Regions from separate parts of the Streptomyces sp. NPDC001922 genome, predicted to be linked through region 2. Evidence: riboswitches for the same ligand, from Rfam matches in the RefSeq annotation. Region 2 holds a riboswitch; the other holds the start of a gene.

Region 1 (5,910 bases), on a different contig from region 2:
ACCTCCGGCACGAACTCGTCGACGCGCACCATGTGCCCGACCACCAGGGAGGCGAGGATCAGCAGCCCCAGGCTCCACCAGCTCAGTCCCACCAGGGCGCTGAAGGCCGAGGAGATCAGCACGCCCGCCACCACGCTGTTCACCCGGCGCATCCCGCTGGTGAGCGTCGCGTAGAGACTGACCTGGACGACCAGCAGCGCCGTCAGCGGTGCGAGCAGCGGCGGCGGCCCGCCGGAGATGAGCCACTCCGCGGCGGCGAAGGCGAGCGTCGCGGCCACGGTGCAGCGCACCGTCTGCACGACGATCGGCTCGTTGCGCCGCCGGATCAGGCCGACGACGGTCTCCCGGACTGCAGGCACAGTTCACATGATCGCGTCAGGTCGGGCGGGAGCGTCACCTGCGCCGGTCCATCCGGGGTGGGTCGGCGGGCGAACGGATGCGGCGGATGGCACAGTGGCGGACATGTCCTCCACGCGCGCGGTGCACGGAGTGCCTTGCTGGGTGAGTCTGATGACGCGGGAACTCGAGGCCGCCCAGAGTTTCTACGGAGCGGTGATGGGGTGGACGTTCCGCCCCGGCACCCTGGGCGACGAATTCTGCGTCGCCCTCGCGGACGGACGGCCGGTGGCCGGCATCGGCGCCCTGGCCCACACCATGGCGGTCCCCGTCTCCTGGACCGTCTACTTCGCGGCCGAGAGCGCCGACACCGTGGCCGCCCGGATCCGGGAGCGCAGCGCGACCGTGGCGGTCGGCCCGCTCACCTACGGCAAGGGCCGGGCCGCGCTGGCCGCCGACCCGGCCGGCGCGGTGTTCGGCTTCTGGGAGGGCGAGGTCCTCCCCGAATGGCGCGTCGGCGCCGGCTCCGCCCCGGCGTGGCTGGAACTGCGCACCCGCGACGCCTTCGCCGCGGCCATCTTCTACGCGGAGGTCTTCGACTGGGCCTCCGGACGGCCCGACGGCTGCGAGGTCGAGTACGAGCACGACGCCGTGGTGGTCCTGGCCCGCGGGCAGAAGGTGGCGCGGCTGCGCGGGGGCGGTGTGGAGGCGGATCCGGACCCGCAGGTCCGGCCCCGCTGGAACGTCTACTTCCGGGTGCCTGACGTCGATGCCGCGGCCGAGGCGGCCGTCCGGGCGGGCGGCACGGTCACCGGCGAGCCGGACGACTCCTCGATCGGCCGCTCGGCGACCCTCCGGGATCCGCAGGGCGGCCTCTTCACGGTGACCACGGGGACCGGCGCCGCCGCCTGAACACCGCCGCACCTGAACACCACCGCCTGAACACCTGCGCACACCTCGCCGAGAGGCCGGTGCGCCCCGCTCCGGTTAGCGTGAGGAGCATGTATGCGCCGCTGCGTACGGAACGGCTCGTGGTGCGCGACTGGACCCCCGGCGACGCCGAGGCCGCGCTGCGGATCTACGGCGCCGAGGAGGTCGCCCACTGGCTGACGCCTGCCATGCACCGGGTCGGCGACCTCCCCGCGATGCGCGCCGTCCTCCAGGCGTGGGAGGAGTCGCAGCCCAACCTGGTGCGGCCGTCGGGACGCTGGGCCGTGCAGCGCCGGGAGGACGACCGGGTGGTCGGCGGGGTCGTCATCCGGATGCTGCCGCCTTACGACGAGGACCTGGAGATCGGCTGGCAGCTCAGCCCCGACACCTGGGGCCGCGGCTATGCGACGGAGGCCGGTGCCGCGGTGGTCCGGTGGGCGTTCGAGCAGGGCGTGGACGAACTGTTCGCGGTCGCCCGCCCCAACAACACCAAAGCCGCGGCGACGGCCCGCCGGATCGGCATGGAGTGGGTGGGGGAGACGACCAAGTACTACGACATGCGGCTCAACGTCTACCGCATCCGCCCCTCCGACCTGGCCGAACCGGTCCGCATGCCGACCGACCGCGCCCACGGCTGACGCGGGGACGTCGCGGCGGGTCCGGGCATCGGCGGATCTTGACATCGGGGGTGCGGGGGCCGCGGAGGCGGGGAGGGGGAGTGCGGAGACGGGGGCGGTGCGAGAGCAGGAAAGTGGCGCCCGCCGTCCCGTGGACGGGCGCCACAGCCGAGGGGGCGGAGGAGCCGGAACGCTGCCCGGCGTGCTCCCCTCAGCGGTCGGGGCCCGGGGGCCCCGAGGACTCACCGGTCGACAGAGCCCTGCCGACCGAAGGAACCTCAGCGGTTGGCGCAGGAGTTCCCGAGGGCGGGGTTGGCGACACCGATGACGCTCACGGTGTCCCCGCAGGCGTTGACCGGCACGTGGATCGGGGCCTGGACCAGGTTGCCCGAACCGAGGCCCGGGGAGAGCATGGCGGCACCCTGGGTGCCCGAGTCGGCGACCGCCGCACCAGCGGCGGCGGAGAGGGCGGCACCGGCAGTGGCGGCCAGGACGGCGGCCTTGGCAATACGCGACATGACGCAAACTCTTTTCAGTCGTACAGAAAGAAACGTCCCTGCCTGTGACAAGCAGGGAACCGGATCAACGCACCGGACGAGGTGAAGATGCGCCTCGTGGACGGCTTTGGCCCGATCGAGTGATCGACGGGCGACGTGTTGCCGCCGTCCCTCCGCGCGAGTGCGAAGCGTCCCGCCCCGGGGTCCTCCCGGCCGCCGCCGGCCCGTACGGGAGAATCCGGAGGCGACGGAGAGGAGCCACATGCCGGGGATGTCCATGGCCGCCGGCCTGCGCCGGGTCGCCGAGGCGGGGCCGTTCTTCGCCGTGCGGACCGCGGAGGCGCCGGGAGAGGGGCCGCGCGCCCACGGGTATGTGCCGCTCGCCGAGCTGGACGCGGGCCCCGGTCCGCTGCGCGCCCGGATCGCGACCGTGGCCGGCCGGCTGGGCACGGACGAGCTCCGGGTGGGCGCTTCCCTCGTCTTCCAGGGTCTCGCGGCCCGGCTGTGGTCCCTCGCGCTCGGCTCCGCCGTGCTCGCCGGCGCCCTCCCCGACCTCTCCCCGGAGCGCCTGTGGTGGCACCCGGACCGGAGCGCGCCGGACGAACTCTGGCTGCCCGGCCCCGTGTCGGCGGCGGATCCCGGCACCTCGGCGGACCGGCTGCGCACGGCGGTGGTCGACGCCCACCTCGTCCCCCTGCACCGCGCCGTGCGGTCCGTGTGTCAGGTTTCGGGGCAACTGCTCTGGGGCAACGCCGGGTCGGCGCTGTTCGGCTCGTACCGCGTCCTGCGTGACGGGTGCCGTGCGCAGGGCCGTACCGAGGCCGCGGACACGGCGTCGGCGCTGGTCCGGGAGCTGTTCCGGGAACCGCCGCTGCACGGCACCGGCACCCTCGCGGGCGGCACCTTCACCCGGCGCAGCTGCTGTCTCTACTACCGGGTCCCGGGTGGCGGGTTCTGCGGCGACTGCGCGCTCGCCTGAAGCGACGGCCACCACGGAATCGCCCGCGGGACCGTGAACATGCTCACGCGAGGGGCGCGTGGTCGGTCGCCCGCGCCCCGGAAGCGCACCGTGCTCCAGCCTCCGGTGGTGGCCGATACCAACCCCCGGTTGTGGCCGGAGCGTGCTGCCCACTAACCTCGCAGGGCCTTGGTGTACGGGAAACCGGTGATGAAACCGGTGCGGCCCTCGCCACTGTGATCGGGAAGTCCGGTTCCACCCTTCGGGGAGCCACTGGGACGCCGAGCCGCCGGCTCGGTGCCCGGGAAGGCGGAGTCCGGGCGGCACGACCCGTCAGCCAGGAGACCGGCCGGGGCGCGTCGTCCATCCACGAGGTGCTGGAGAGGTTCGCTTTCCCATGCATATAGCCGAGGGGTATCTGCCCCCGTTGCACGCGGTCGCCTGGAGCGCCGCCGCTGCCCCGTTCGTCGTCCACGGCGTCCGGTCCCTGTCCCGCGAGGTCAAGGAGAACCCCGAGAGCACGCTGCTGCTCGGCGCCTCCGGAGCCTTCACCTTCGTTCTCTCCGCCCTCAAGATCCCGTCGGTGACCGGCAGTTGCTCGCATCCGACGGGCACCGGCCTCGGGGCCATCCTGTTCCGGCCGCCCATCATGACGGTCCTCGGCACGATCACCCTGCTCTTCCAGGCGCTGCTGCTCGCCCACGGCGGACTCACCACGCTCGGGGCCAACGCCTTCTCCATGGCGATCGTCGGCCCCTGGGCCGGATACGGGGTGTACCGGCTGGTCCGGCGGCTGGGCGCACCGCTCATGGCTGCCGTGTTCGCCGGGGCGTTCGTCGCGGACCTCAGCACCTACTGCGTCACCAGCCTGCAGCTCGCGCTGGCCTTCCCCGACCCGGGCACCGGAGTCCTCGGCTCCCTCGCCAAGTTCGGCGGCATCTTCGCCGTCACCCAGATCCCGCTGGCGGTCAGCGAGGGCATCCTCACCGTGCTGGTGATGCGCCTCCTGACCCAGTCCAGCAAGGGGGATCTGATCCGGCTGGGCGTGCTGTCCCGCTGCGCGGACGAGCAGGAGGCCGTTGCCCGATGAAGCGTCACACCAAGATCAACCTGCTGTTGCTGGCGCTGGTCGTCGCTCTGGCGGTGCTGCCGCTCGCGCTCGGCCTCGGGGACCACAAGAAGGAGCCCTTCACGGGCGCCGACGCCCAGGCCGAGTCCGCGATCACCGAGATCCGGCCGGACTACGAGCCCTGGTTCAGCCCGCTCTACGAACCGCCGTCCGGCGAGGTGGAGTCCGCGCTGTTCGCCCTTCAGGCCGCGCTCGGCGCGGGCGTCCTGGCGTACTACTTCGGGCTGCGCCGCGGGCGCCGTCAGGGTGCGGAGCAGGCCGCGTCCCAGGGCGGCTCCGGGGCCCCGGGCGGGGCGGCGACGCCGGACCGCGAGACCGCGGCCTAGCCGCGTGCTGCCCATCGACGCGGCGGCGCACAGCAGTCGCTGGCGCCGCCGCCACCCCCTGGACAAGGCCGTTCTCGCGCTCGGTCTGACGGTGTCGGCGGTCTGCCTGCCGCCGTGGCCGGGGTCGCTCCTCGTCGCGGTGGCCGCGCTCGTCCTGCTGCTGGGTCCGGCCGCCGTGCCGCCCCGTCAGCTGTGGCGGGCCTACCGCATTCCGCTCGGGTTCTGCGTCACCGGCGCCCTGCCGCTCCTCGTCCGGCTGGGCGGCCCGCACGGCCCGCTCTCCCTGGCTCCGGACGGGCCCGCGCACGCCGGACAGCTGCTGCTGCGCACCTCCGCCGCGTCGCTCGGGGTGCTGCTGTTCTCGTTCACCACGCCCCTGTCCGACCTGCTGCCCCGGCTGGCGCGGGCGGGCGTGCCGCCCGCGGTGGTCGATGTCGCCCTGGTCACCTACCGGATGGCCTTCCTGCTCCTGGACACCGTCTCCCGGGTCCGCCAGGCCCAGGCCGCCCGGCTGGGCCAGTCCGGACGGGCCGCGGCCTGGCGGTCGCTGGCCGGACTCGGAGCCACCGTGTTCGTCCGGGCGTTCGCGCGGGCCGCCCGGCTCCAGGCGGGGCTCGCGGGCCGCGGCTACGACGGCTCCCTCCGCGTCCTGGTGGCCGACGCCGAGGTCTCCCGGCGCTTCGTGGCCGCGTCGGTCACGCTCCTGGCGGGGATCGCCGCCCTCACGCTCGCACTCGAAAGGCTCACCCCATGACCGCAGGACCGCACGTGGTGGAACTCCTCGGCGCGGGATACGCCTACGAGGACGGGCCGGCCGTCCTGGACGACATCACCTTCGGCATCCGCGACGGCCGCAGCCTGGCGCTGCTCGGCCGGAACGGCAGCGGGAAGACCACCCTGCTGCGGCTGCTCAGCGGAGGCCTCCGGCCCTCGGCGGGCGAGCTGCGTCTGGAGGGAACCACGGTCTCCTACGGCCGCGCGGGGCTCACCCGGCTGCGCACCACGGTGCAGTTGGTGGTCCAGGACCCGGACGACCAGCTCTTCGCCGCATCGGTCGGGCAGGACGTCTCGTTCGGCCCGATGAACCTGGGGCTCCCGGAGCCGGAGGTGCGCGAGC
Region 2 (5,910 bases):
GTCCGGGCGCTCATCCGGTGATCCCTTCGGTACGAGAGGTGCGCCGCAGCAGCCACAGGAAGCAGGGGCCGCCGGCCAGGGCGGTGAGCACGCCCACGGGAACCTCGGCCGGGGCGGCGACGGTCCGGGCCAGCAGATCGGCGAGGACCAGGAAGGCGGCGCCACCGAGGGCCGACACCGGGAGCAGGGCGCGGTGTCCGGCCCCGACGGCCATCCGGGCGGCGTGCGGCACCACCAGGCCGACGAAGCCGATGGCTCCGCTGACGGCCACGAGAACCCCGGTGACCAGCGAGGCGAGGACGAACACCGCCGCCCGGAACCGCCCGGTGTCCAGCCCCAGGACGGTGGCCCCCTCCTCGCCGACGAGTAGCAGGTCGAGCGGCCGGGCCAGCGCCATCAGCACGGCGGTACCGACGGCGAGGGCGACCGCGGGCAGGAGCAGTGCGTCCCAGCGGGCGCCGCCGAGACCGCCGAGGGTCCAGAACAGCACGGCCCGCAGGTGTTCGGCCTCGGCGGCCGTGACGAGCACCAGGCTGGTGAGGGCGGAGAGGATGTACTGCACGGCCACCCCGGCGAGGACCAGCCGGCCGGTGGTCATCGTCCCGCCGCGGCGGGCCATGGCGTAGACGGCGACGAGGGCGCCGAGCGATCCCACGAAGGCACCGGCCGGCAGGGCGAAGGACGTCGCCCCCGCGCCGAGACCGAGCACCACCACGAGCACCGCGCCGGTCGAGGCGCCCGAGGAGATGCCGAGGAGGAAGGGGTCGGCCACCGGGTTGCGGACCAGGGCCTGGAGAACGGTCCCGACGACGGCGAGTCCGGCGCCGACGACGGCGCCGAGCAGGACCCGCGGCAGCCGGACGTCGCGCACGATCGTGGTGAACGGGCCGGCCCCGGTGTCCCCGGCGAGGATGCGCAGCACATCCCCGGCGGGGATCCGGACGGGGCCCAGGGCGAGCCCGGCGACCGCCGCCGCGGCGAACACGGCCGCGAGGCCGGCGAGGACGAGGGAGCAGCGGAGCCGCCCCGCCGGGGTCCGCGGTATTCGGCGGAGCACCGCGCTAACCGCCGTGTCCGGGGTGGAGCTGCCGGGCCAGCGAGTCGACCGCCTCGGGCACCCGCACGCCGAGCACGGCGGAGGACAGCGGCAGCACCGCGAAGCGCTTGTTCCGGATCGCCGGAACGTCGGCGAGCGCCGGGTCGCGGAGCAGCCGCTTCTTCTTGGCCGCCACCGGGGTGCCGCCGTAGTCGTAGATCACGATCACTTCGGGGCGCCGCTGGACGACCTTCTCCCAGGAGACGTCGCCGAAGGTGCGGTCGAGGTCGGCGAAGACGTTCCGGCCGCCGGCGAGGCGGACGATCTCGTTGCCGATGCCCTTGCCGCCCGCGGTGAATGCCGCGCTGTCGCCGCTGTCGTAGACGAGGACGGAGGGCCGGTCCGCGCCCTTCAACCGCTTCGCCGTGGCCGCGAGTTGCTTGTCCTGGCGGGCCAGGAGGGCGTCGGCCCGCTCGGGGACGCCGAAGGTGCGCGCGGTCTCGCGGATCTCCTGACGCAGCCGGTCCACCCGCACCGGACCGCGGCCGCAGCTCTCGATGTTGAGCCGGGTGTGCACCCCGCTCTTCTCCAGCGAACCGCGGTCCCGGCCCTCGCTCCTGTCGAAGGCGCTGGCGTAGCCGCCGTAGACGAAGTCGGGTCCGGCGGCGAGCAGCTTCTCGTACGAGGGGTACTTGTCGGCCAGGACGTCGACGCCCCGGTAGGCGTCCCGGAAGCGGGGCAGCACCCGGTCGTCGAGGTAGGCGGTGCCGGCCAGGCGCTTCTCCAGGCCCAGGGCGAGCATGACCTCGGTGGCGTGCTGGTTCAGGGTGACGGCCCGCTTCGGCGGAGCCGTGAACGTGGTCTTCACACCGCAGTTGGTGACCGTGTACGGGAAGCCCTTCGCGGCGGCGGAACGGCCGGCGGGCCGGTCGTCCGTGGGCGCGAGGCCGCAGCCGGTGAGCGGGAGCAGCAGCAGAGCCGCCGCGATGGTCCGGACGCGCAGTGACCCCGGGAACCGGGACATGGCATGCCTCCTCCGGGGGATCCGCGTCCCCTGGTCGGTGCTGAAGGCGGCAGTCCGGTGTCTGACTCCCGAGGAGCGGCCCGTCCCGGCGCGGTGCGCCGTGCGGCACACCGCCGTTCGAAGCGGCTCCCCGGTCACAGTGGCGGGACCGTGCCGGATTCGCACCGGCTTCCCGGGGTCCGCCGCCTCGTGAACACCCGCATTCTGTCAGAGCGCGATCAGCCCGCCCAGGGCGCGAGCCCGTGAGCTGCGCCGCTCGTTGCCCTGCGGGAACCGCCCCGGTGTGAACCGCCTCCGTGGGGAACCGCGCCCGCCCGGGGTGCGGCAGGCCGGAGCGGTCGCCGTTCCTCCGCCGTCCGGCACCGACGGGGTGTCCGGCCGGCCCGGCACCGACGGGGGTGTTCCGTCCGGCCCGGTACCGCCTACCCTGAACGGTCTGCGACCACCGGGAATGCGGGGCCCCTCGGATGAACCACGGCCGGACCACTCCTCGTACGGCACCCTTGGCGGACGGATTCGTCAACGGCGGCGTCTCCTTCTGGTACCGGGACGGCGGCCCGCCCGGGCGCCGGCCCGCCCTCCCCGGGGACCGCGACTACGACGTGGCGATCGTCGGCGGCGGCTACACCGGCCTGTGGACCGCGTACTACCTCGCGCGGGACCGGCCCGGTCTGCGGATCGCCGTGCTGGAGCGGGAGTTCGCGGGATTCGGCGCCTCCGGGCGGAACGGCGGCTGGCTCTACCACGGCTTCGCCGGGGCCCGGGAGCGCTACGCCGCGCAGCACGGCCGGGCCGCGGTGCGGGAGATGCAGCGCACCCTGTTCCGGTCCGTCGACGAGGTGATCGCCGTGGCGCACACCGAGGGCATCGACGCGGGCATCCACAAGGGCGGCATGCTGCGCGTCGCGGTCGGCCCCGCGCAGCAGGCGCGGCTGCTGGCCGCTGTCGAGGAACAGCGCGACTGGGGCTTCGCCGAGGAGGACCTGCGGCTGCTCGACGCGACGGAACGGGCGGAGCGGGTGGCCGTGGCGGGGGCGTCGGCGGCCGCCTGGACGCCGCACGCCGCCGCCGTCCAGCCCGCGGCGCTGGCCTCGGGGCTGGCACGGGCGGTGGCCGCCCGCGGAGTCGACATCCTGGAGGGCACCACGGTCACCGAGATCCTCCCCCGCAACGCCGGAGGGCGGGCCGTCGCCCGCACCGACCGGGGCAGGGTGACCGCCGACTATGTGATCCGGGCGACGGAGGGGTTCAGCGCGAGCATCGCCGGACTGCGCCGTCAGTGGCTGCCGATGAACAGCTCGATGATCGTCACCGAGCCGCTGCCCGACACGGTGTGGGAGCGGATCGGCTGGCGGAACCGGGAGGTGCTCGGCGACACGGCCCACGCCTACATCTACGCCCAGCGCACCGCGGACGGCCGGATCGCCCTCGGCGGCCGGGGAGTTCCGTACCGCTTCGGTTCGCGCACGGACACCGGGGGCGTCACCCGGCCGCAGACCGTGGACGCCCTGTGGCGCGCGCTCGTCACGCTCTTCCCGCCCGCCGCGGACTCCGCGGTGGAGCACGCCTGGTGCGGTGTCCTGGGCGTGCCGCGGGACTGGTGTTCCACGGTCCGGCTGGACCACACCACCGGTCTGGGCTGGGCCGGAGGGTACGTGGGCAGTGGGGTGACGACGTCCAACCTGGCGGGCCGCACGCTGCGGGACCTCCTGCTGCGGCAGGACACCGAACTGACCGCGCTGCCCTGGGTCGGGCGGCAGGTGCGGCCCTGGGAGCCGGAGCCGCTGCGGTGGGCGGGGGTTCATCTGATCCACGCCCTGTTCCGGGCCGCGGACCGGCGGGAGAGCGCCGGCCTGGCGCACACCTCCGCGTTCGCCCGGCTGGCGGGGGTCATCTCGGGGCGGTGAGCGGTGCCGGGCGGCCGGGCGGGGCCGTCTCCGAAGGCAGACGCCGCCTCGGTCTCCCGTCCGTCCCCCGCAGGCCACCGTTCACGCGACGGAGACGAGCACCGGGCCCCCGTGGGCCGCGGCCCGTGCGCACCATGCCGCGGAGAGCCGCACCGGCCGTCCGGGCACGGCGGTCTCCCACACCCGCTGCCGGTGCAGCGTCCGGCCGTCCTGCCGGACGATCAGCCGTGGCCGGACGAGCACTTCCGCCGGTTCCAGGCTGAACCTCCCGTGCGCGGCAAGGGAGTTCACGGGGCCGATCCGGTCGGGGGTGACCCAGGCGAGCGGTGCCTCGGCCAGCACGGGCACCGGGGCGGGCGGCCACCCCCCGCCGGCCAGGTGGCGCAGCACGGGCTCCGCGACGAGCGCGCCGTCCCGGGCGGCGGTACCGGCGGACTCGCCGGGGCGCAGCAGCGTGCCCACCGCGAAGACCTTGGGCTCGGAGGTGCGGAACGCGGTGTCGGCGGACGGCCCGCGGGAGCCGGGTGCGAGGGATATGCCGCCGGTGCGGGCGAGTTCGTGGTCGGGGATCCAGTCGCCGGTGAACACCACCGTGTCGCAGCGGAGCGTCATGGCCCGGCCGTCGCGGTGCCGGAGCCCGACGGCCTCCACCCGGTCCCGGCCGTGGAGTCCGGTCACCGTGGTGTCCGCGAGCAGCGGGATCCCCCGGTCCGGAAGGGCGGGGAGGGTCTGTGCCCAGGAGGACCGGTGGCGCGGCAGGCCGGTGACGAGCGCGGCCACCTCGGTCCCGGCCCGGCCCAGGGCGAGCGCCGTGGCACGGCCGGACGGCCCGGCGCCGACGACGACGGCGCGGCGGCCGACCGTGCCGCGATGTCCACCGTGCGGGGACCGCAGTCCACCGTGCAGGGACCGCAGGACCTGGCCGTTGGTGAGGACGCCCGCGGGGCGGGTGCCGGGCACCAGCCGTGCGCTGCGGGGCCGTTCCCGGGCACCGGTGGCGAGGACGACGGCCCGTGCCGTGAGGCGTTCGAGTCCGGCCGGGCCGGTGACGGCCGCGGTGAGCGGGCCCGCCCAGCCGGTGACGCCGGCCCCGGTGCGCAGGACGGCGCCGGCGCGTACGGCCGCGTCGGCCAGGTGCCGGGCGTAGTCCGGGCCGGTCAGCAGCCGGTGCAGGTCGCTCACGCCGAACCCGCGGTGAGGGCAGTGGCGGGTGAGCCCACCTGCGTACGGCTCCCGGTCGACGACCTCCACCCGTCCGGCGCCCGCGGCGGCGAGCCGGGCGGCCGCGGTCAGCCCGGCCGGCCCGGCGCCGATGACCAGGACGTCGACGCTGCGCCGGAGCGGACCGGCGGCGGTGGGCGACACTCCGGCGATGGGTGACGCTCCGGCAAGGGCGGGAGGCGGGTCGGCCGTCATGACGGGGTCCTCGTTCGCGGGGAGTCCGGGGAGTCCGGAGAGGCGGGGACGGCGGGGACTGCGCCCGGGCCGCCGCCCCGGGCGAACAGCGCGTGCACGGCGGCGCCGCAGTGGTAGCCCTGGCACCTGCCGCTCATGGCCCGGGTGCGGCGCCGGAGCCCGGCGACCGAGCCGGGCGGGACCGTCCCTGCGAGGGCGTCGCGGATCTCGCCCCGGGACACCCGCTCGCAGTGGCAGACCAGGGTGCCGTACTCCGGGTCGGCGGCGATCAGTTCGGCGCGCTGGTACGGGCGGGGGAAGGCCTCGCCGATGTTCGGCATCCGCAGCGGCGCCGGCTCGTGGGCGGTGCCCAGGCCCAGGCCGGTCGCGGCGAGCAGTTCCACCACGTGCGCGGCGATCGCCATCGAGGCGGTGAGGCCGGTGGAGCGGATGCCGCCGACGGTGACCCGGCGCTCCCCGGGGTGCGCCCGGATCCGGTAGTCCTCCTGCCCGGTGGCGGCGCGCAGTCCGGCGTAGACCGCGGTGAT

What was found. Region 2 has a riboswitch for cobalamin ahead of ACFYYR_RS14390 (ABC transporter substrate-binding protein). Riboswitches for the same ligand answer to the same signal wherever they lie in the genome.
Region 1: another riboswitch for cobalamin. It lies ahead of ACFYYR_RS06895 (energy-coupling factor ABC transporter permease); the one in region 2 lies ahead of ACFYYR_RS14390 (ABC transporter substrate-binding protein).

The regions. Positions count from the first base shown of each region.
Region 1 is NZ_JBIASV010000003.1:311,863-317,772, reverse strand. It holds gene ACFYYR_RS06920 (aromatic acid exporter family protein) at 1-359, opposite strand, end outside; gene ACFYYR_RS06915 (VOC family protein) at 511-1,248, shown strand; gene ACFYYR_RS06910 (GNAT family N-acetyltransferase) at 1,338-1,904, shown strand; gene ACFYYR_RS06905 (chaplin) at 2,162-2,401, opposite strand; gene ACFYYR_RS06900 ((2Fe-2S)-binding protein) at 2,643-3,359, shown strand; cobalamin riboswitch at 3,512-3,707, shown strand; gene ACFYYR_RS06895 (energy-coupling factor ABC transporter permease) at 3,736-4,428, shown strand; gene ACFYYR_RS06890 (energy-coupling factor ABC transporter substrate-binding protein) at 4,425-4,793, shown strand; gene cbiQ (cobalt ECF transporter T component CbiQ) at 4,798-5,547, shown strand; gene ACFYYR_RS06880 (energy-coupling factor ABC transporter ATP-binding protein) at 5,544-5,910, shown strand, end outside.
Region 2 is NZ_JBIASV010000007.1:121,887-127,796, reverse strand. It holds gene ACFYYR_RS14400 (ABC transporter ATP-binding protein) at 1-14, opposite strand, end outside; gene ACFYYR_RS14395 (FecCD family ABC transporter permease) at 11-985, opposite strand; gene ACFYYR_RS14390 (ABC transporter substrate-binding protein) at 1,062-2,060, opposite strand; cobalamin riboswitch at 2,095-2,276, opposite strand; gene ACFYYR_RS14385 (NAD(P)/FAD-dependent oxidoreductase) at 2,528-3,967, shown strand; gene ACFYYR_RS14380 (NAD(P)/FAD-dependent oxidoreductase) at 4,049-5,383, opposite strand; gene ACFYYR_RS14375 (NAD(P)/FAD-dependent oxidoreductase) at 5,380-5,910, opposite strand, start outside.